DNA from 3 places in the Paenibacillus sp. FSL W7-1279 genome. Region 2 is predicted to be linked to each of the others. Evidence: riboswitches for the same ligand, from Rfam matches in the RefSeq annotation. Region 2 holds a riboswitch; each other region holds the start of a gene.
What was found. A riboswitch is a leader RNA that binds a small molecule or an ion and turns the genes downstream of it on or off. The one in region 2 is predicted to bind cyclic di-AMP.
Positions count from the first base shown of each region.

Region 1 (6,610 bases), 540 kb from region 2:
CAACGGACGCAAGGCCCGCAATGACTTCCCCGTCCCCGGGAATCATCTCGCCCTGCGTGACGATCACGATATCTCCTTTGCGAAGATCCGTGGACGGCACGGATTGTACCCCTCCGTTCTCCATCACTTTATGTGCCGTCATTTCCTGCTTCGACTGCTTAAGGGAATCGGCCTGCGCCTTTCCGCGTCCTTCGGCAAGCGCCTCTGCGAAGTTTGCAAACAGCAGCGTCAACAGCAGAATGACAAATACCGCCACATTAAATCCGAGACTGCCCTCTGTTCCGAAATAGGATGGAAATAACGTCATCAACAGAACAACCAGCGTCCCGGCCTCCACAACAAACATGACCGGATTTCTCATCATCAGGACGGGATTCAGCTTCGTGAGGCTGTCTTTCAGCGCCTGACGGACCATCTCTTGGGACATCGCTTTTTTTCTCGTATTATTCATGGAAATAGGCCACCTTTTCTATTAACGGATCGTCAGATGCTCAGCAATCGGACCGAGCACAAGTACTGGCAGGAAGGTCAATGCACCGATAATCAGAACCGTCGCGATCAGAATGCCGGCAAACAGCTTATTATCTGTCCGGAACGTTCCGAGCGTCTCGGGAACCCATTGCTTCCGCATCAACGAGCCGCCCACTGCCAGCAAGGCGATCATCGAAATGTAACGTCCGAATAGCATGACCAGTCCGGTTGTCACGTTCCAGAACGGCGTGTTATCCGACAGTCCCTCAAATCCGGAACCGTTATTAGCCGCGGAAGACGTGTATTCGTACAATACCTGCGAGATGCCATGAAAGCCCGCATGGGCAATGCCCGCCTGCCCCGCATCCGTCATCAGCGCAAGTGCGGTCGGAGCCAGAATGATCAATGGATGCACCAGGATAACAACCGCAATTAGCTTCATCTCCCGCGCCTCTATTTTTCTCCCTAGAAATTCGGGTGTTCGGCCAACCATAAGACCAGCCAGGAACACCGCCAATATCGCATACATGAGCATGTTCATTAGCCCGACGCCTTTTCCGCCAAAAACGGAGTTCAGCATCATCAGGGATAGCGGCGTTATCCCGCCAAGCGGCGTGAGCGTATCATGCATGTTGTTGACCGACCCGGTCGTGGCCGCGGTCGTCACCGTGGTGAACAGGGAGGACTGGGCGATCCCGAACCGGACCTCCTTGCCCTCCATGCTGCCTTGGGAGGTATCCATACCCAGCTGGTTCAGCGCCGGATTGCCGTTCGTTTCAGCCGCATAGTTCAAGGACAGGAATCCGATAAACAAGGTCATCATTACCGAGAAAATAATCCAGCCCTGCTTACGGCTCTTCGCGAACAAACCAAATGTGTAAGGAAGCGCCGCCCCGAGGCTCCACATGCACAGGATCTCGATCACATTGGTCAGCGGGGACGGGTTCTCGAACGGATGCGCCGAGTTGGCCCCCATAAACCCGCCCCCATTGGTGCCCAGATGCTTGATCGATTCCAGCGCAGCCACCGGTCCCACCGCTATTTGCTGCTCGCTTCCTTCAAGCGTCGTGACGCTGAGCGTAGGCTGCAAAGTCTGCGGCACCTGCAGCGCAACCAGTACCATCGCAATGATAAATGCGGCCGGAATAAACACCCGGGTGTGGGCTTTGACGAAATCTTCAAAAAAGTTGCCGACGGTTGTACCCTTGCTGGTCACCGCCCGGATAAACGCAATCGCCACGCATAGCCCGGTCGCCGCGGACGCGAACATCATCATCGTAATGACGGCCATCTGGGCCATATAGGATAATCCCGACTCCCCGCTGTAATGCTGGAGATTCGTATTCGTCATAAAGCTGATGATCGTATTGAACGACAAGGTCGATTCCATATTGTCGATACCGTTCGGGTTGAAGGGCAATACTCTCTGTATCCGCAGAATCAAATACCCCGCCGACACGAGCACGATATTCGTTATCACAAAGCTGACGGCATACCCTTTCCATGTCATTCCCTTGCGTTCTTTCAACCCAATCAGTGCGAAGATCGGTTTCTCCAACCAGGAGAACCATTTATCCGTTCCATTCCCCTCATTGCGAAACACCTGATATAGATAAGTTCCGAGCGGCTTTACCAGCAGCACCAGAACGAGTATAACGATGGCAATTTGTAAAATGCCCATGACGAATGCCTTCCTCCTTCAGCTGTTTCCCTAGAATTTTTCAGGATGAAGCAGCGCGTAAATCAAATATAGAAAAATAAAGAGCGTGCATATTAAAATGATCATCACGACTAATCCACCTCCGGTTCCGAAACCACGCGTCCGCACCAGAACATAAACAGCATGAGCAGTCCGTAGGTTCCTCCCAAGATAAGCACCATATATAAATCCTGCATGAATACAACCTCCTAAAACCTCATGGTCACATCAGCCAAGACGCTTAGCTGACAATGGATGAAGTCAGGAAGGATACCTGATGATGGTTCGTATGAAGCACCACATCGGCCCCCAGTCCCTTATATATCAATCGCGGATTGCTGGAATGGGTAATCACATAAATCGACTCCGTCGTCCATGTCCGGCAGATCCGTAAATAGCGGCAGCACAGGTTCAAGCTGCTCTCGAACAAATACACCTTGCTGACGGGAAACTCGGGAATGATCCAGGTTTGTTCATCCCTTGTATCGATAACGATCATGTTGGTGCAGCCTAGTTCCCGCAGCCTCTCCTGCTCAACCCGGTTGTTGGCTATGGCCGCAAACGAAATGTCCATATAGATCAACTTGCGGATAAATTCTTCCCCGGCCTTGTTCGGCGCGGATACTAGGATAAACTCCTGCGGTTTCTCCATCTTTTGTTCTCCTCCTAAAAAGTTCAGAAAGAGAAGACAACAACAAAGAAGCCTGGGGAAAGAGAAGAACTCTTCCCGCAGGCTTCTTCATCAGAACACGGTGAAATACACCGTGGCCCAAGTCCACGACAATCGTTGCCTCTCTCGATACGCTTACGAGGTTAGCTGACGGATTCGGGCGTGAGAGTCGCCCTACCCATAGACCGTTATCTTGTCCATGGGATTCACCCCTGAGAGATCAAGTTTATCTCCCGACTGGTTCCCCCGTTCCTTTTCCATTCAAGGACTCAGCGAAAATTAAAAACGAGTAGCATGTTATTCTATTAGCGATTGACTAACATTCAGGCCCGGCAAAACAGCACAGCATCAGGTTCGAGCGGTGAGAGTCGCATCATCCTGCATTTCCAGCGAAGGCCCATGGTGCCCTCGCCCGAGATTCGATCCATAAAGAACCCGGCAGCTCCCACACAGCCTTTAGGTCTTCATGGAACGGCTGCCCGTATGCCTGCTGCCGATGTCCGTCAATTCATAGTTCGTATCATACGTCCGGCCTTACAGGAAGTAAATGTGAGCAGAAACACGTGGGGCGTTATGTCGAACAGGATCTGTCCGGTTTCGCTCCATTATCTCTTGAATCCTGCTCTATACTATGTATTTCTCTTGTTTTCTTGTATTTATCGCAATATATCGAGATACCGAGATTTTGCCATGATAATAGATGACACAACCGAATGTACGCGTTTTCTTTTACGGTTTTCATCGATTTTCGGAATGTATCCGTCCAATATGGCCATTTACTTTTAGATTCCTCCGGCGTATGATTCATCCATCATTCGAAACACTCGTTTACGCTGAGCTCCCGAGCCTTAAGCGAAGCAGCCACTGTAGCAGGGCCACTAACGATAAATAGGCCTGGAGAGCGGGGTTACTCTGCTCACCAGGCCTTTTTGCCGTGCATATAACATTCCTATAAAGGAGCGCAGATCATGACGAAACTCATCGAGGCCGCACTGGCTCCCGTCATCGAAACCGCATCGCCTGCATTAAATGCAGAGCTCATCCGCTGCATGGAGATATTTCGTTTCGACCGGTGCTCGGCTGAACGCTTTATCCCCTGGAGCGACCGAGATTGGAACTGCGGGTTGTTCAAAATCAGCTGCAAAGACGCGGCCGGGTATGCCGAATATGCCCTGCCAAGCACAAGAGAATTCGCGGATCTGATCCGCTGGGCATCCGTCTTTACGAGGCTGAGAGGTATGCCCGTGACCGAGGCCATTCGCTATGCCCAGAAGCAGCAGCAGTGGGGATCCGCACGAATGCAGCTCGCCGTATCGGCCCTCGCCGATCTGGAGGCCAATCTGCAACAGCACATCACCCGTATGCGGTTAGGCAGCCTGCCGCTGGAGCGTTCCTTCCTGATGGACTGCTCGGAGGCATATTATTCCTTCTAGGACAGCTGCTAGAAAGAGCTACCGTTCTCTCTCCATTGCAATTGGTTGTTTTCCCCCCGCTCACTTGAACATATTCTTGAGCACCATCATCAGGTTGGCCGGCTTCTCTGCCAGCCGCCGGGTGAAATACGGGTACCACATCGTTCCGTAGGGCATATAACACCGGATACGGTAGCCGTCCTGTGCCAGGGCAGCCTGATCGTTCATCCTCAGTCCGTACAGCATCTGAAATTCATAGTCCTGTTTGTCTATGCGGCTCTGCTCGGCAAACACCTTCACCCAGTCGATGATGTTGTCGTCGTGCGAAGCAATCGCGACGTAGGCTCCCTGATCAAAATGCATTTTGATCAACTTCTTATAGTTGTCAATGACCTCCCGCTTCTGCTGAAAGGCGATGGTTCCCGGCTCTTTGTACGCCCCCTTGACCAACCGCAGATTTACGCCGGCACGCATCAAATTCTTGACGTCCTCCTCCGTACGGAACAAGTAGGCTTGCATTACGGTCCCCACGTTGGTCAGCCCCTCCTTATGGAGCCGCAGCGTCATATCAATCGTCGCCTGGGTGTACGGCGAATCCTCCATATCCAGACGAACGAAATTACGGTGCTCTTTCGCCTTTTTCGCCACCATTTTGATGTTCTCGTACGCCTTCTCCAGATCCAGCGCCATGCCCATCTGCGTCGGTTTCAACGATACGTTCGACTGCACTCCACGCCTCGCGATCCCTTCCACCAGCTTCAAATATTCCTCCCGATACCCGGCTGCTTCGTCCAGCGTCCGGATGCCCTCCCCCAGATGGTCCAGCGTGACAAGAATGCCCTTCGCGTTCAGCCTCTCGATTTCATCCAGCGCCTCATCCAAGGTATCGCCGGCAATGAATCGGCCCGCCAATTTCCGGCCGTACTTGATCGACAACCATTTCACGAGTTTATTGCTGGACACCGTCAGGATCACTTTGCGGTAAAGCTCGGTTCCGTCCATGCGCGCGCCCCCTCTGCAAGGTAAACCAAAAATGCACTCTATCTAACTCATATGCAAAAATCATGACGGCATGCAGGAAGACATACATATCTTACATAGAGGTTTTCACCAGGAGTTCCTAACCATGCCACCATGACGCATTCGCAGCTGGACCATTGGCCAGAAGCTTCGATTCATATCATGTTAAGGAGGGGCCTCCCCATGCGAGCATCTTTTCGGAACGAACCATTTATGGACTTCAACAACGAATGGAACAACAAGTTATACGACGCGGCGTTATCCGGGGTCGAAGCCGAGCTTGGCCAATCGTACCCGCTGGTCATCGGCGGTGCCAAAATCCATACGGAGCGCACCGCAAATTCGGTCAATCCGGCGCGCAAACGCCAAGTCATCGGCGTCGTGTCCCAGGCGGATACCGAGCTTGCCGAACAAGCCATTCAGACGGCAGCGCGTACCTTTGAGACGTGGAAGCACACCGAGCCGAGCGAACGGGCACGCTATCTGTTCAAAGCCGCGGCGATCATGCGGCGGCGAAAGCTCGAGTTCTCCGCGCTCATGACTCTCGAAGCCGGCAAGACGCGTGCCGAAGCCGACGCCGATACGGCCGAGGCGATCGATTTCATGGAATTCTATGCACGCGAAATGCAGCGCCTGAGCGCGCCCCAGCCGCTGACGGTCCACGAGGAGGAAGAGAATCATCTCTATTACATCCCGCTTGGCGTCGGCATCGTCATTCCGCCGTGGAACTTCCCGCTCGCGATTATGGCCGGCATGACAACGGCTGCCATCGTCTCCGGCAACACCGTTGTGCTGAAGCCAGCCAGCACCACCCCGGTCATAGCCGCTAAATTCGTAGAGCTACTGGAAGAGGTCAGCCTGCCTCCGGGCGTCGTTAATTTCCTGCCTGGCCCGGGTCAGGAAGTGGGCGACTATTTGGTGGATCACCCATTGACCAGATTTATCAGCTTTACGGGGTCACGCGACGTCGGACTGCGGATTCAGGAACGCGCGGCCAAGACGCAGCCGGGGCAACGATGGATTAAGCGCGTCATCGCCGAAATGGGCGGGAAAGACGCAATCATCGTGGACAACGAAGCCGATTTGGAGCTCGCGGCGGACGCGATTGCCGCTTCCGCATTCGGCTTCTCCGGTCAGAAATGCTCTGCCTGCTCCAGAGCCATCGTGCACGAGGACGTCTATGATATCGTGCTGCAGAAGGTGATCGACCGCTCCAAGAAGCTGGTGATCGGAAGCCCCTCCAATGCCGAGGCTCAGGTAGGACCCGTCATCGACGATAAGGCGTACCGTAAAATTCTCGACTATATCGAAATCGGGAAAAGCGAAGGTAGGCTGGTG
Region 1 is NZ_CP150215.1:572,147-578,756, reverse strand. Features, by position in the region: gene kdpB (potassium-transporting ATPase subunit KdpB) at 1-451, opposite strand, end outside; gene kdpA (potassium-transporting ATPase subunit KdpA) at 473-2,152, opposite strand; gene MKY82_RS02420 (hypothetical protein) at 2,412-2,822, opposite strand; cyclic di-AMP (ydaO/yuaA leader) riboswitch at 2,957-3,125, opposite strand; gene MKY82_RS02415 (hypothetical protein) at 3,809-4,273, shown strand; gene MKY82_RS02410 (proline dehydrogenase family protein) at 4,334-5,254, opposite strand; gene pruA (L-glutamate gamma-semialdehyde dehydrogenase) at 5,456-6,610, shown strand, end outside.
Region 1: linked by a shared signal. The riboswitch ahead of MKY82_RS02420 (hypothetical protein) and the one ahead of MKY82_RS00145 (G5 domain-containing protein) in region 2 are both predicted to bind cyclic di-AMP.

Region 2 (6,610 bases):
AGCTTCACAATGAAAACAGAAGGGTACGTTTCTTCCAAAACACCAGTACGCTCGACGGTCTTCCGACGGCCACCGTTAGCCCGAAGCGTAATTTTTTGCCCTAAATGGGCATCGAGACTGCGTTTGATTTCCAACAGCGCGTTTTTAGCCATTGTCGACGACCACCTCTTTCCTTGTCCATTATACAAAAGATTCAGTCATTTGTCAATTCAAAAACATTAATTATATCAGCATCAAAAATATATTGTCAACGTATTTTTTTTGACCCTGTATTTCTCGTGTGCATTTGCTTTAATATGTGCTAAATTGACAAGCTTTATGTATTTTTTTTGACAACTTTCTTAAAGAATTGAAACAAAAAATAAAAAACCCCAGCTTGTGGGGTTCTTCTCGGGTCTTTCCTCAACGGCCGATAAGCCTCTTTCAGCACACAGTATGAGCCTAACTGACCGAAGGCGTAACCTTCAATGTGGACAAATCCTGCAGCTTGGGCAGACCGATCCGGTAGCTGCCTCTCGTCTCGATTCCGCCCACGCCCTGGCTGCCGCTGATCGTATGATGAACGACATCATGAATGTTCACGGTATCCCTGACCGACGTATAGGCTGCCTTGGCGGCAACGTAGACGGGATCCAGGGCATGAATGAGGATTCGCCCCGGCGAGCTGGCAAAATTGGCTCCTGCCTGCAGCAGCGCTTCAAAATGCGATTGGCACGCTCCGGCTACAATGACCAGGGAATCCAGATTCCGCTCATATTGACGTGCTACCTGAATGGCCGTGACAAAGTTGTGTGAATTTTTATAGCTGTCCAGGCTATATAAATCGTATGGCTGTCGTCTCTTCAGAACTCCATCATGACCTGTAATTACCACGATATCAGGTCTTACCCGCGGAAGAAGACGATATAATGAATCGGCCATCCCCGACTCATTGATATAATGGCCTTCCGCTGGGACCCGAAGCTGATTGTACAAGGTCAAACTCTTCTTCAGGTATTGGAGATCCCCATCCAAATGCAGCACTTTGCCCGGCACGTCAAAATATCCTTTATCCGCAAGCTGGCCGCCTTCGATATTGCGCAGGCTGGCCAGTTGACGCTCGCTCTGCTCCTGTCTGTGCTTCTGCAGGCGGTCCAGCGACTCATTGGCTTTGATCTGTGCCTGCTTTGTTCGTTCGCTTAAGGTGGGATGCGGGACCGTGACCAGATCATCAACGGGAGCATCGGCCAGTAACCGGAATTCCGTCCCTTTGATGACGATATTGTTATTTTGCCGCATGCCTTCTACCCGGAACGTTACATCGCCGCCGTAGGATTTACGAACGACCAAGTCTCCCAAGTTCATCACAACATCACCCCTACCCTATGGTATGGGCCACTGTGACTATTGGTTCTTGGAAACATCAATTTATCGCGTCGAGACCTTCCGCGGGTCTATGGGCGCCCTAATGGCTGTATTAACGAATATCCGCGTTGTACAATATGTTGCTAAGCCGGGCATACTCTTCAATACTAAGGGTCTCGCCGCGCCGTGAAGGCTCGATGCCCGCCTCCTGCAGCAGCTGCTCCAGCCGTTCACGGCCTTCTCCCGGAAAGAACCGGCTCTTCAGATTGTTGGCAATCGTCTTCCTCCGCTGTGCGAAAGAGGCCTGGACCACCTCGAAGAAGAACCTTTCATCTTCTACGCTGACAGGAGGCTGTTCCCGTACCGCCAAGCGAATAACGGCCGAAGCGACATTCGGCTGCGGAATAAACACCGTATGCGGCACAATACAGACCAGCTTAGGCTCACTGTAATATTGAACGGCAATGCTAAGGCTGCCGTAATCCTTGCTTCCCGGTGCGGCCGCCATCCGCTCTGCCACTTCTTTCTGAATCATCACCACGATATTCTCCAGCGGCAGCTTCTCCTCCAGCAGCTTCATGAGAATCGGCGTCGTCACATAATACGGCAGATTCGCAACCACACTTACCTTCGATACGCCCGCAAAATCCTGACGGAACAGCTCATGAAGATCCACCTTCAGGACATCCCCATGATGCACCTTCACATTCTCATAGGGCTCCAGGACCTCCCGCAAGATGGGAATCAGGCGCTGATCAATTTCGACCGCGGTGACGGTTCCTGCCGTCTGTGCCAGCTTCTCGGTTAACGCACCGATCCCAGGACCGATCTCAAGCGCTCCCTTATCTTCATCCAGTCCTGCAGCCTCCACGATTTTATACAATATATTCTGATCGATGAGAAAGTTTTGACCCAGACTCTTCTTGAAGGAGAATCCATGCCGTGAGATGATCTCCTTCGTCCGTCTTGGTGTTGATATATCCTCGATCCGATTCATTGGCTTACGCCCCCTTCTTCCAGCTGTGAAAGTGCGGCCAGAAATTCTTCCCGCGATATTTGAAACATGGCCAATCGTTTATGGAATTGCTTGCTGTTGCAATATCCGATCCCGAGCAGGTTTCCCATCGTCATACGCCTTGCAGCAGCCTCCGGATGGGCTGATAATCCTGCCTCCAGCATGTCCTCCAGACTGATCAGGCTCTCTCCGCCCTCAAAGGAGGTATGTACCCGCTCCAGCGCACGCCGTATCGCTTCTGGCGAGGCATTCTCTACGCCGATATCCCCTTTGCGGGTAGCATCCGCTTCCGGAATAAAGGCATGCTTGCAGCCAGGGACACCCTGATCCACAATTTTGCGGATCCGCTCCCCTGCATGGTCAGGATCGGTTAATATAATAACGCCTCTGCGCTCCTGAGCAAGCGCTATGCGTTTCAGGATTTGTTTATTGATCGCTGAGCCGCCCGTTTCGATCGTATCCGCTTCTACGGCCCGTTTAATGGCAACGGTATCGTCTCTGCCTTCCACAACAATCACTTCTTTAATCATGCGTTTGTTCTCTTCCTTCCCAAGAAAACAGGCTTGTACAACCTCTAGGTTCTACCAACTTAGCCCTATATACTCCGTTCTTAACAAAACAAAAGAAGAGGAAATATTCCCTCTTCTTCATCATTATATATTATAAGCTAAATAGTATAGCATTAGAATGGTATTGTAAATTGGAATTCATGCGTCTAGTTCAATTCAGGTTTAACCGGACCGATCACGTAAACGGTGCGGCCGCTCTTCCGGCCGAAGTTTATGGCCGATTTCAGTGAATCATAATACACATCGATTTTGTTGCCTTTGATGGCACCGCCCGTATCTTCTGCACGACGGAAGCCAATGCCTTCGATATAGACCCACCAGCCGATCGGGATGATGTTAGGATCAACGGCGATGGTGCGTCCTTCTGTAACGCGTGTACCGGATGCAGTGCGTGTACCGATTCCCTGCTGCTCAGCGGAATACGCCGTCATCGACACGTTGTTCAATACCTTGCTGTATTTAAAATCAACGCCTGCCCGAGAAACCACGTTGTTCTCGACAGCCTTGGCGGTCGTTACTTTTTTCGTGCCGGACAATTTAGCCGGTTTAGCCTTTACATCGGTGGCTGCCGCCTGAACGATGACAGGCTTCTCTACTTTTTTCGTGCCAACAGCAATGATTTTATCCTTCGTTCTGCGTTCAATCTCTTGGGAGACCTTCGTCTTGGAAACCAGCTTGCCATTGTGGTAGACCTTCTCATAATGGTTCACCATGAGACCAGGCTCGCCCCGCTGAATAACGCGGTTATCCCCTCTCTCAAGCGATGGGTCGGCTGTTTTGATCACGCGGAAACTGCGATCCTCCGTCTCTTTAACTTTTTGTTTCGTGACGCGAACGACATCGATATTCATATTGCTGGTCAGCTTCGTGTTCTGTGCCGGTTGTACTATATCTTCACCCTGGATCGTAATACCAGCCTCTTTAAGTACATGATCAACCGTATCCTGGGATGTAAATATGGTTTTGGTTGTGCTGCCTACTGTAACTTTGACTGGAATTGCCCGGTCAATGATGATCCGGTCTCCATCCTGGATCGCGCCGTTTAAAGGCATCGAAATCTGATCCTGAGGACTCAACGTGATCGCTTGCTCATCCAGCAATTCCTGCAGCAATGATCCACGTGTTTCTACTGTGGTGACACGACCATCGACGACAAGCTGAACCTCCTTGCCTGCCTGATCATGTACGACCAACGATATGAGAAGTGATACCGTAACGGCACCCATGGCACCGAGCAACATCAGTTGACGCAAATTGTCATGCTTCCATCTCAATGCGTAAGACATGCTGGATGATTGTGATTCATGGGTTTCTTCAGGTTGAAAAATGCCCACTATTCCATCCTCCTTCATAGTCCCGCCGTCTAGGTAAACGCATGAATGCATTTGACGTGACTATAGCAATTTTTCTCACAAGGCGCCCTGCTATCTATCTACACCCTGCGTCAATTCCCGTCTTTCCGTCCATGTACCACCACCCCTTGTTTACCAAGAGTATGATGATCCCCTCTCCATTATTCAAAAATAAAAGAAAGCCATTGAAAGAGTACTAGAGGCTCTAACGTGGCTTCCTGATGATTAGAATCATGGAAATGGTATGCACGAGAATTCCCCTCTTATTTCGCTTACGGAGTTAGCTGTCGGGTTCGGACGTAAGAGAGACGCCCTAGATCCGGATACCCGCTCATGGCGAGATCCTTCAAATTCACCCCAAAGACCCGAAAAAGAAATCAAATACAGCTGCGCGCATTCAGACCAGTATGCACGGCGGTATCGGTTCCCCCGTTCCCCAAAATTTCGGAGATTAAGCGAGACGGTTCATGAAATATTCGGCCGCGATCTGCACATCGCAGCTTCTTATCACTGAAAAGATGATATCCTGTTTGTATGCAGGTTGTAAAGCAACATTCAACCACATTTTCTCATGTAAAAGGTTAAAATATTGTAATATCAACGCCTTTTCTGATTAAAAAACTTTAATTAATCGAAAATGCTCCCTTTTTCATCGCTTTTGCTCTCGTTTTCGTTAAATACCAAATCGTTCCAGCGCATTTTGGGTGGTAATTTGGGCCAATTCCTCATAGGACAACCCTCTAATTTCGGCTGCCGCCTCCGCCACCAATTTTACATAAGCGGTCTCATTTCGTTTCCCGCGGAAGGGATGAGGTGTTAGGTAAGGGGAGTCCGTTTCGATCAATAATCGATCAAGCGGAACCTGCGCCAAAACCTCTTTGGGCTGCTTTGCATTTTTGAAGGTAATCGGCCCGCCAAACGAAATATGGAATCCCATATCGAGACATATTTTGGCCGTTTCCCAGCTTCCGGAGAAGGAATGCATGACACCGCCCACCTCGGAGGCTTTTTCCTCGCGCAAAATTCTCACGATATCTTCATGCGCATCCCGATTATGAATGACAATCGGCATGTTCAATTCCCGGGCCAGTCCGATCTGACGCCGAAGCACTCGGTGCTGAACTTCTTTCGGAGACGTATCCCAATAATAGTCCAAACCGATCTCTCCTATAGCCACCACTTTCTCGTGACTGCACAAAGAGGCGATCCAATCCAGGTCCTGATCCTCCATGGTAATGGCGTCTACAGGATGCCAGCCTACCGCTGCATATATAAAATCATAAGTTTCTGCCAGCTTCATCGTAGTCGGAATCGTCTCCCGGTTAAATCCAATATTGATCATCCGGGTCACACCGGCTTCGAGTGCCCGCTGGATTGCCTCTTCCCGGTCTTCGTCGAATTGGGGAGCATCCATATGAGTGTGCGTGTCGAACAACATAAAATCCACACTCTCCTTCCTGTCGTTTCTGTGTCGTATATCTTCCATTAGCTGGGTAAATTGCAGATAAACCAAATGTTCCTGTATTCTACCTAGCTAATGTTGTTGTTTGAAAACACTGGCTATCTTCTCCGGCATTTGAGCCAGCAGCGGACTTACCTTCTCCTCCGGATAATAAAGGTGGTACCGTCCTTTATGAATGCCGCTGATCGAGCGTACAATATCGGATACCTCCGAGATTTCCTTCAGCTCATCATGCCGATCCAGAAGCAGGATTTGCTTCTCGTTAAGCGGCATATCGGAATGAACCTTATCATAAGGAAGATCCGTTGGAAAATCAATCTCCAGGTCATATTCCGGATGCAATCCCACGGCACTGAATGCGTGGCGTATCCCGTCGATGGTCTCCAGATCGATGTTGTCGATTTCTACATATTTGTAGAGCTTTCGGTGCATGAAACGGCCGCATAATTCGCTAAGAAGAGGATCTTCCTCCTCCGTCCATTGCAGAAAGGCCGTTTGGATCAGAGCTTCATCAAGGCGCAGATATTGATTCACCCCGATATTCCCCGAAAACAACGCAGGAAGCGGTTCGATCATGAAACGAAAAGCATATCCACGGTCATGCAGTTCCTTGGCCCGGCGGAAAATTTGGCGCAGGATAATTTCGGAGCTTCGGGTGACAGGATGAAAATACACCTGCCAGTACATCTGATACCTTGACATCAGGTAATCCTCTACGGCATGCATACCCGATTCCTTCACGACGACCCGATCCCGGTACGGCCGCAGCATCCGCAAGATCCGGTCAATATCAATCGTTCCGTAATTGACTCCCGTATAATACGCATCCCTTAACAAATAATCCATCCGGTCTGCATCCAGCGGACTA
Region 2 is NZ_CP150215.1:28,635-35,244, reverse strand. Features, by position in the region: gene MKY82_RS00165 (Veg family protein) at 1-152, opposite strand, end outside; gene yabG (sporulation peptidase YabG) at 442-1,344, opposite strand; gene rsmA (16S rRNA (adenine(1518)-N(6)/adenine(1519)-N(6))-dimethyltransferase RsmA) at 1,457-2,341, opposite strand; gene rnmV (ribonuclease M5) at 2,338-2,889, opposite strand; gene MKY82_RS00145 (G5 domain-containing protein) at 3,075-4,262, opposite strand; cyclic di-AMP (ydaO/yuaA leader) riboswitch at 4,534-4,748, opposite strand; gene MKY82_RS00140 (TatD family hydrolase) at 4,954-5,718, opposite strand; gene MKY82_RS00135 (HD domain-containing protein) at 5,815-6,610, opposite strand, start outside.

Region 3 (6,610 bases), 980 kb from region 2:
CATCTCTGCTCCATAACCTACGGTTACGGTGCTGGGAATGGATTTCTCCTCGGCATAACCGAGAAACAAACGACGGGACGCCATGTTACTCGGCGATACCGTAGCTTCAATGTAACGGACGCCATGGCATGCCTTCTGATTCATCAGATTTGTCAGCATTGCCTTTGCAACGCCTTGCCTCCGATGCGAATTAGCAACGGCCACTTGCCATACGAACAGCGTCTCCGGATTGCGAGGAGAACGGAAGGCGGAAATAAAACCGATGATATCTCCTTCATGCTCGGCAATCATGCAGGTATCATGGAAGTAATCTCCAAGCAGCATGTAGCAATAGGGAGAGTTCAGATCAAGCGATCCGGTGTCGCGTATAAGCTCCCACACCCGGGTACCATCCCGGGCTTTCGGTCTTCGGTAAACAATTTCGGTATCGGTATCCACAGCCATTCTATACAATCACCTCTTTCCAGAACTAATTTCCGTTGGAACGGAATCGCTGCAGGAAGCTCTGCAGCCGCTCGCTCTGGGGATTATCGAATATCTCCTCCGGCGTGCCCTGCTCAACGATCCTTCCCTCGGCTCCGAAGATGACGCGGTCGGCGATTTCCTTCGCAAAATCCATCTCATGCGTAATCAGCATCATGGCCATTTCGCCTTCCTCCGCGATTTCCCGGATGACCTCCAGCACTTCGCCGACCAGCTCCGGATCAAGCGCAGAGGTCACCTCGTCAAACACCATAACCTTTGGCCGCATGACCAGCGCTCTGGCGATGGCAACCCGCTGCTTCTGGCCCCCGGACAGATTGGACGGGTACATCTTCAATTTGTCGGCCAAACCGACCTTACTGAGCATGGAGACGGCCCGCTCCTCCGCCTCCTCCTTGGATAAACCCAGCACTTTGCGCGGGGCCTCCGTCACATTCCGAAGCACGTTCATGTGCGGGAACAGATTGAAATGCTGAAAGACCATGCCGACATTGCAGCGCATCCGGTGCAAATGCTTTTCATTGGCCCGAACCAGCTTGCCCTTCTCTTCCATATGCCAGAGCAGCTCACCATCAACCTCGATGGTTCCCTCGGTGGGTTCTTCCAGCGTCATCAGCATCCGGCCCATCGTTGTTTTGCCTGATCCGCTCGGACCGATCACAGCCACCTTTTCTCCAGGCTGCATCTCCAGATCGATGCCTTTAAGCACCTGTAGATCACCAAACGACTTGGTCACGCCGGTATATTTCACAATCGGCTTTGTACCCGTAGCGGTAACGGGATTTCCCTCCTGCTGCGGCACCTTCGACGCTTCCGCCTGCTCATCGATCACAACGGCATTCAATTGATTCCCTCCTTTTATTTTCCACGCTGCAGATTCATGCGTTTTTCCAGCCTTTGCACAAGCAATGAGGCGATATAACTGATGACCAGGAACAGAATCCCGACCATCGTATACGGTTCAAATGCACGGAACGACTGCGACACGATATTTTTAGCCGTCAGCATCATCTCCACAAGCGTTATGGCGCATAGAATCGGCGTCTCTTTAAACATAACAATCAAATAATTACCCAGTACCGGAATGATCGGCGGCACCGCTTGCGGCAGGATAATACTTCGCCAGGTTTGGGCTTTCGTGTAATTCAGTGCTGTGGCAGCCTCCCATTGTCCCTTCGGCACTCCCTCGATTCCGGATCGGTACACCTCGGACAGATATGTGCTGTAATGCAGCCCGAGACCGATCACCCCGGCATAGAAGGCCGGAATGGAGATTCCGGTAAGAAGCGGCAGGCTGTAATACAGGAAGAAGACCTGCACCAGCAGCGGTGTATTGCGAATGAATTCGATCATTCCTTTGGTTATTAGTGACAGCACCTTAAACCGACTCCGCGCTGCAAAAGCAAGCAGCAATCCGATGATCAATGCCACCGCGAAAGCGCAGATCGTCACCCATACCGTCATTTTTAATGCACTCAAGAGCTGGGGCAGGATATCCCATACATAGTTCCAATCCCACATGACTATAACCTCCCCGCTGTCCATTTACGCTCCAGCAGTCGAACTGCCAGCGAAACGAGCGTAGCAATGACAAAATACATGAGGAGCAGCAGCACCAGAATCTCGGTCGTCCAGGAGATGTAATTATTGCGGAGCACCATCGCCTGATACGTTAAATCCGCCATCGTGATGAAATAAACCAGTGAGGTGGATTTGATGAGCTCCACAAGCTGATTCCCGAAAGGGGGAAGCATTCGCAGGGACGCTTGAGGCAATATGACATTCCACAGTCTTTGCCAAGGCTTCAGATTAAGCGCTACAGCGGCTTCCCATTGTCCTTTCGGAACGGCCAACACGGCGCTGCGAACGATTTCCGAGCCGTATGCGCCGAAGTTCAGCCCGATCGCGAGGATCGCAGCCAGCATTTTCGGAAGCTCGACGCCGATGAACGGAAGGGCGAAATACAACCAGAACAGCTGCACCAGCAAGGAGGTCCCCCGAAAGACTTCCACGTACCCGGCTGTCAACGTGCGAATGATCCACAGCTTCGACAGTCGGCATAACCCGGCTGCAAAGGACATCACGACCGCAAGAATGGCTGAAAAGAAAGCAACTACAATCGTGATCTCCGCCCCTTTCAACAGCGTAGGGAGAAAATCAATCCACGAATTCGGCATGCTATTCCCCGCAAAGGGCAGCGGCCGTCATCTCGCCCGGGAGCTCTTCTTCTGTGAACCCGAACTTCTGCAAAATTTCCAGCAGCTCGCCCGACTCCTTCATTTTTTGAAGCTCCGCATTATAAGCCTCCTGGAACTCGGTATCCGCTTGGCGGAAAGCCGTAGCTCCATAACCGCGAACGCTTTCGCCGTCGATGACCGGCTGCTCGAAATCAGCCACGCGTTCGATGCTGTCGTCGCTGGCCGAATCCAGCATCGCCTGCAGGGACGGCCCCGTCATGGTAATTGCATGCACCCGGTCTGCCTGAAGGGCGCTAATGGCCGAGGCTTGATCGGGGACCTGCACAATCCGGTCCGTAGGAATACCGGACTTTTCCATGTAGCCGATTTCGACCGCACCGGTCATAACGGCGACTTTAGCTTGGTCATGATTGGCAATATCCTCATAACTTCCGAGTCCCAGCGGATTCCCTTGCTTCACCGCAATGGCTTCCCCGATGCTGTACTCCGGATTAGCAAACAATACGGCAGAGCAGCGATCCGGATTAATGAACATGCCTGCGGTAATTAGATCAAACCGCTCGGCCTGCAGTCCGGCAACCAGCGATCCGAATTCCGTAAGCTCTCCCCTCATTTCCTTGATGCCAAGCCGCTCCAAAATAACCCTCGCAATCTCAACCGCTTCTCCTGTCAGCTCCCCGTTGGCCTCTTTATAGGCATAAGGCTTCTCATTCGCAAATCCCACGGTGATATACCCCTGCTCAATGGCTTGCTCCAATGTACTCCCTTTGTCGCCGCAAGCCGCAAGCGACACCCCCATAATCAATGACAACATCAGTACAACCACTCTCTTCAAAACTTCCCACAACCTTTCATTATGACTTTGGTATTCTTAAAAATGGCATGTTGAAATTATCCATGTTAACACATATGTTAACTAGGATTTAAGCATATTCAGATACCTTGCATGGGTCGGACCTTCAGGGAAGATGATTCATCCATCTCCTTCCACGCTTAAACCCAATGCCATCTGACCGATTTAATTGGTTTTGGTTAAACATTTGCAGGCCTTGCCCCTCCTCTTTAGCAGAATACAAAAAGACCACCAAACAGGGGATCTAGACATAGCTCCGCCAGCAGGGGGTCAAAAAATAGAGAAAAGGCCCCTAAAGAGAATTAAGGGCCTTTGTTATGAACATCCATTATGTATGCAAGACCCATCCACTGCTGACGAGGTTAGCTGACGGACTCGGGTAAGATGGTACCCTACACTCGTGATTCCAAGTGACTCGCCCCTGATGAAACTGGTTCCCCCGCTTTCCGGAAAATGTATGCCGGAAACTAAGCGTGTGTCCATGATAAAGGGAACTTCAGGAAAAGTCAAACCCCTTTAACCGCTTTTTCTGGAAATTCAGAGGCGGAAGTTCCGCTCTTCCAGGGCCTATGACAAGCATGAAAAATGCCTCATTCAAGCCTCTCCCCCAACGATGCAGTAATTTTATTCCAGTCTCATTTTTCGCTATATAGCAGGCATTTGCCATGCCTCCCTTACTCATTCATGTGGTGGATCGTTTATGCCATGAATTACATTCGGATTGTGAAAGCTTTCCCCACACATTTACGGCGTAAATACGGCGCAAATTTTTTTTTTTGAACCGCTGCGTACCGAGCCTATGAATATCGTAGGGAAATCCGAAATTCATCCTATAGTTTTGCTATTCGTCAATAGATGAATGCCTCCGAGGCTAGCGTACATTCTGGAAATTATAGGTGTTTATCTATCATTTATGCGCTATTAACCCATGCCGTACCGAGAGTATTTGCGTAGTATAGAACAAATCTAAAGGAGGTGCTTCATTTGGAACGTTCTTCTAGAAAGAGAAAATTGTGTGCTCTTAAAAAAATAGAGAAAAAAGTCATTCATGCGAAGAAAAAGCATTGCCCGTCTCATGGTCATGGTGATCATAAAGGCCACGGAGGTCGTAAAGACCATGCTTGTATTGTTAAAAAGCGTCGATGCCCAAGAGCTATCCGTGGACCTGTAGGTCCTCAGGGTCCTATCGGACCGGTTGGACCGGTCGGACCTATCGGGCCTGTGGGACCTGCCGGACCGACAACTGGTATTGCAGGACCTGCTGGACCTGCTGGACCTGTCGGGCCTGTTGGACCTGTCGGACCTGCGGGACCTACTGGAGCTACTGGAGCTACTGGGGCAACAGGGGCTACAGGAGCAGCCGCCGGAGGAGCCATCATCCCATTCGCATCCGGCATACCGCTTGCTCTGACCACCGTTTTAGGCGGATTAGTCGGATCCGTTGGTCTCGTAGGATTTGGTAACTCGGCCAATACGTTTACGCTGGCTGGCGGTACGATTGACCTCACTGGAGCCGCTGGAACTCTGCTTAACATGGCGTTTAACACGCCACGAGCCGGTACCATCACTGGCATCTCCGCTACCTTTAGCACTACTGTGGCGCTTTCCCTGCTGGGAACTACCGTTACAATTACAGCACAACTGTACAGTGCGCCGGCTACAAGCAACATTTTCGCACCGGTACCAGGCGCTCTTGTTACGCTGGCTCCGCCTCTTACGGGCGTTCTCGCTCTCGGTACGGTAAGCAACGGCTTCGTAGAAGGCCTGGCTATTCCGGTGCCGGCCAATACACGCCTGTTAATGGTATTCTCGGCAACCGCAGCTGGCGCAACACTTGTCACTGCAGTGGCAGGTTACGGCAGCGCTGGTGTCAGCATTATATAAGTTTCGTTTTCCACCTGCAACAAAAAGCCCCGATTTTATATCGGGGCTTTGCTTTATTTACACGGCTGTATATCCGCCATCCACCAGCAAGCTCGTGCCTGTAATGAAGGACGCATCTTCACTGGCGAGGAACAACACGGCTTTGGCTACTTCTTCCGGCTGTCCCAAGCGGCCCATCGGATGAAGGCCGACCAGGTGCTGGGTGATCGCTTCCGTTCTTCCCTGAATAAGAGGAGTATCGATATATCCCGGACATACGGCATTAACCCGGATCCCTTTAGGAGCATAATCTGCGCTCATCGACTGGGTTAACAGCTTAACGCCTCCCTTAGCGGAAGCATAGGCGGTAACGCCCGCTTTTCCGACATGGCTATGGATTGAGCCGCAGTTTACGATCGCCCCTCCGGTTCCTTGGGATAACATTTGCTGGATTACATATTTATCGCACAGGAACACTCCTGTCAGATTAATATCAATCGTTCTTTGCCAGTTGTCCATCGACAACTGATCGGCAGGAGCATCATGAGCAATGCCTGCATTGGCGAACAATACATCGACACGGCCAAAATGCTCAACCGTCTGCTTCACCATATTTGCAACTTCCTGTTCTTGGGTTACATCCGTTTTAACGAACAGCGTTTCAAAGCCTGCCCCTCTTAATTCATCGGAAACTGCTTGTCCCCGGTCCGAATAATCAGCGATAACAACCTTGGCTCCCTCTTCCACAAAAAGCCTTACCGCTGCTTCGCCGATCCCGCTGGCGCCTCCCGTCACAATGACAACCTTGGATTCAAACTTCATTTGTCGACCACTCCTATTTTGTGAATTCATCATATCAGCTCCACATTCATGTAGAGTTTGCATACTTCAGGCATGATATTCCACAAGCCCCTTTTCTTTCTTAAACCTACGTAGTATCGAATGACGGCATATGAATTCATAACTTGATATTCGCTGCGTCCTAACCTTTTTATCCGCCCGTCCGTTGTTATACCGGCCGCTCGATCGTAAACATCTCTCCCAGTGCAGAATAGATGTTTCCCGCCATACGGCTGACAGGCTTCAACTTGGCAGCGTCAATCCGGCCTTGCTCGTATAGCTCCTCCGAAACATGAAAGCGGACTACGCGGGCAATCAGCAGATCGGCAGCAGGCAGCTGATCCGCGCCATTCAACGTGACCACCTGCTCCAG
Region 3 is NZ_CP150215.1:6,544,380-6,550,989, forward strand. Features, by position in the region: gene ectA (diaminobutyrate acetyltransferase) at 1-444, opposite strand, end outside; gene ehuA (ectoine/hydroxyectoine ABC transporter ATP-binding protein EhuA) at 470-1,327, opposite strand; gene ehuD (ectoine/hydroxyectoine ABC transporter permease subunit EhuD) at 1,342-2,004, opposite strand; gene ehuC (ectoine/hydroxyectoine ABC transporter permease subunit EhuC) at 2,007-2,660, opposite strand; gene ehuB (ectoine/hydroxyectoine ABC transporter substrate-binding protein EhuB) at 2,662-3,495, opposite strand; cyclic di-AMP (ydaO/yuaA leader) riboswitch at 3,873-4,018, opposite strand; gene MKY82_RS29795 (exosporium glycoprotein BclB-related protein) at 4,519-5,418, shown strand; gene MKY82_RS29800 (SDR family NAD(P)-dependent oxidoreductase) at 5,476-6,219, opposite strand; gene MKY82_RS29805 (flavin reductase family protein) at 6,407-6,610, opposite strand, start outside.
Region 3: linked by a shared signal. The riboswitch ahead of ehuB (ectoine/hydroxyectoine ABC transporter substrate-binding protein EhuB) and the one ahead of MKY82_RS00145 (G5 domain-containing protein) in region 2 are both predicted to bind cyclic di-AMP.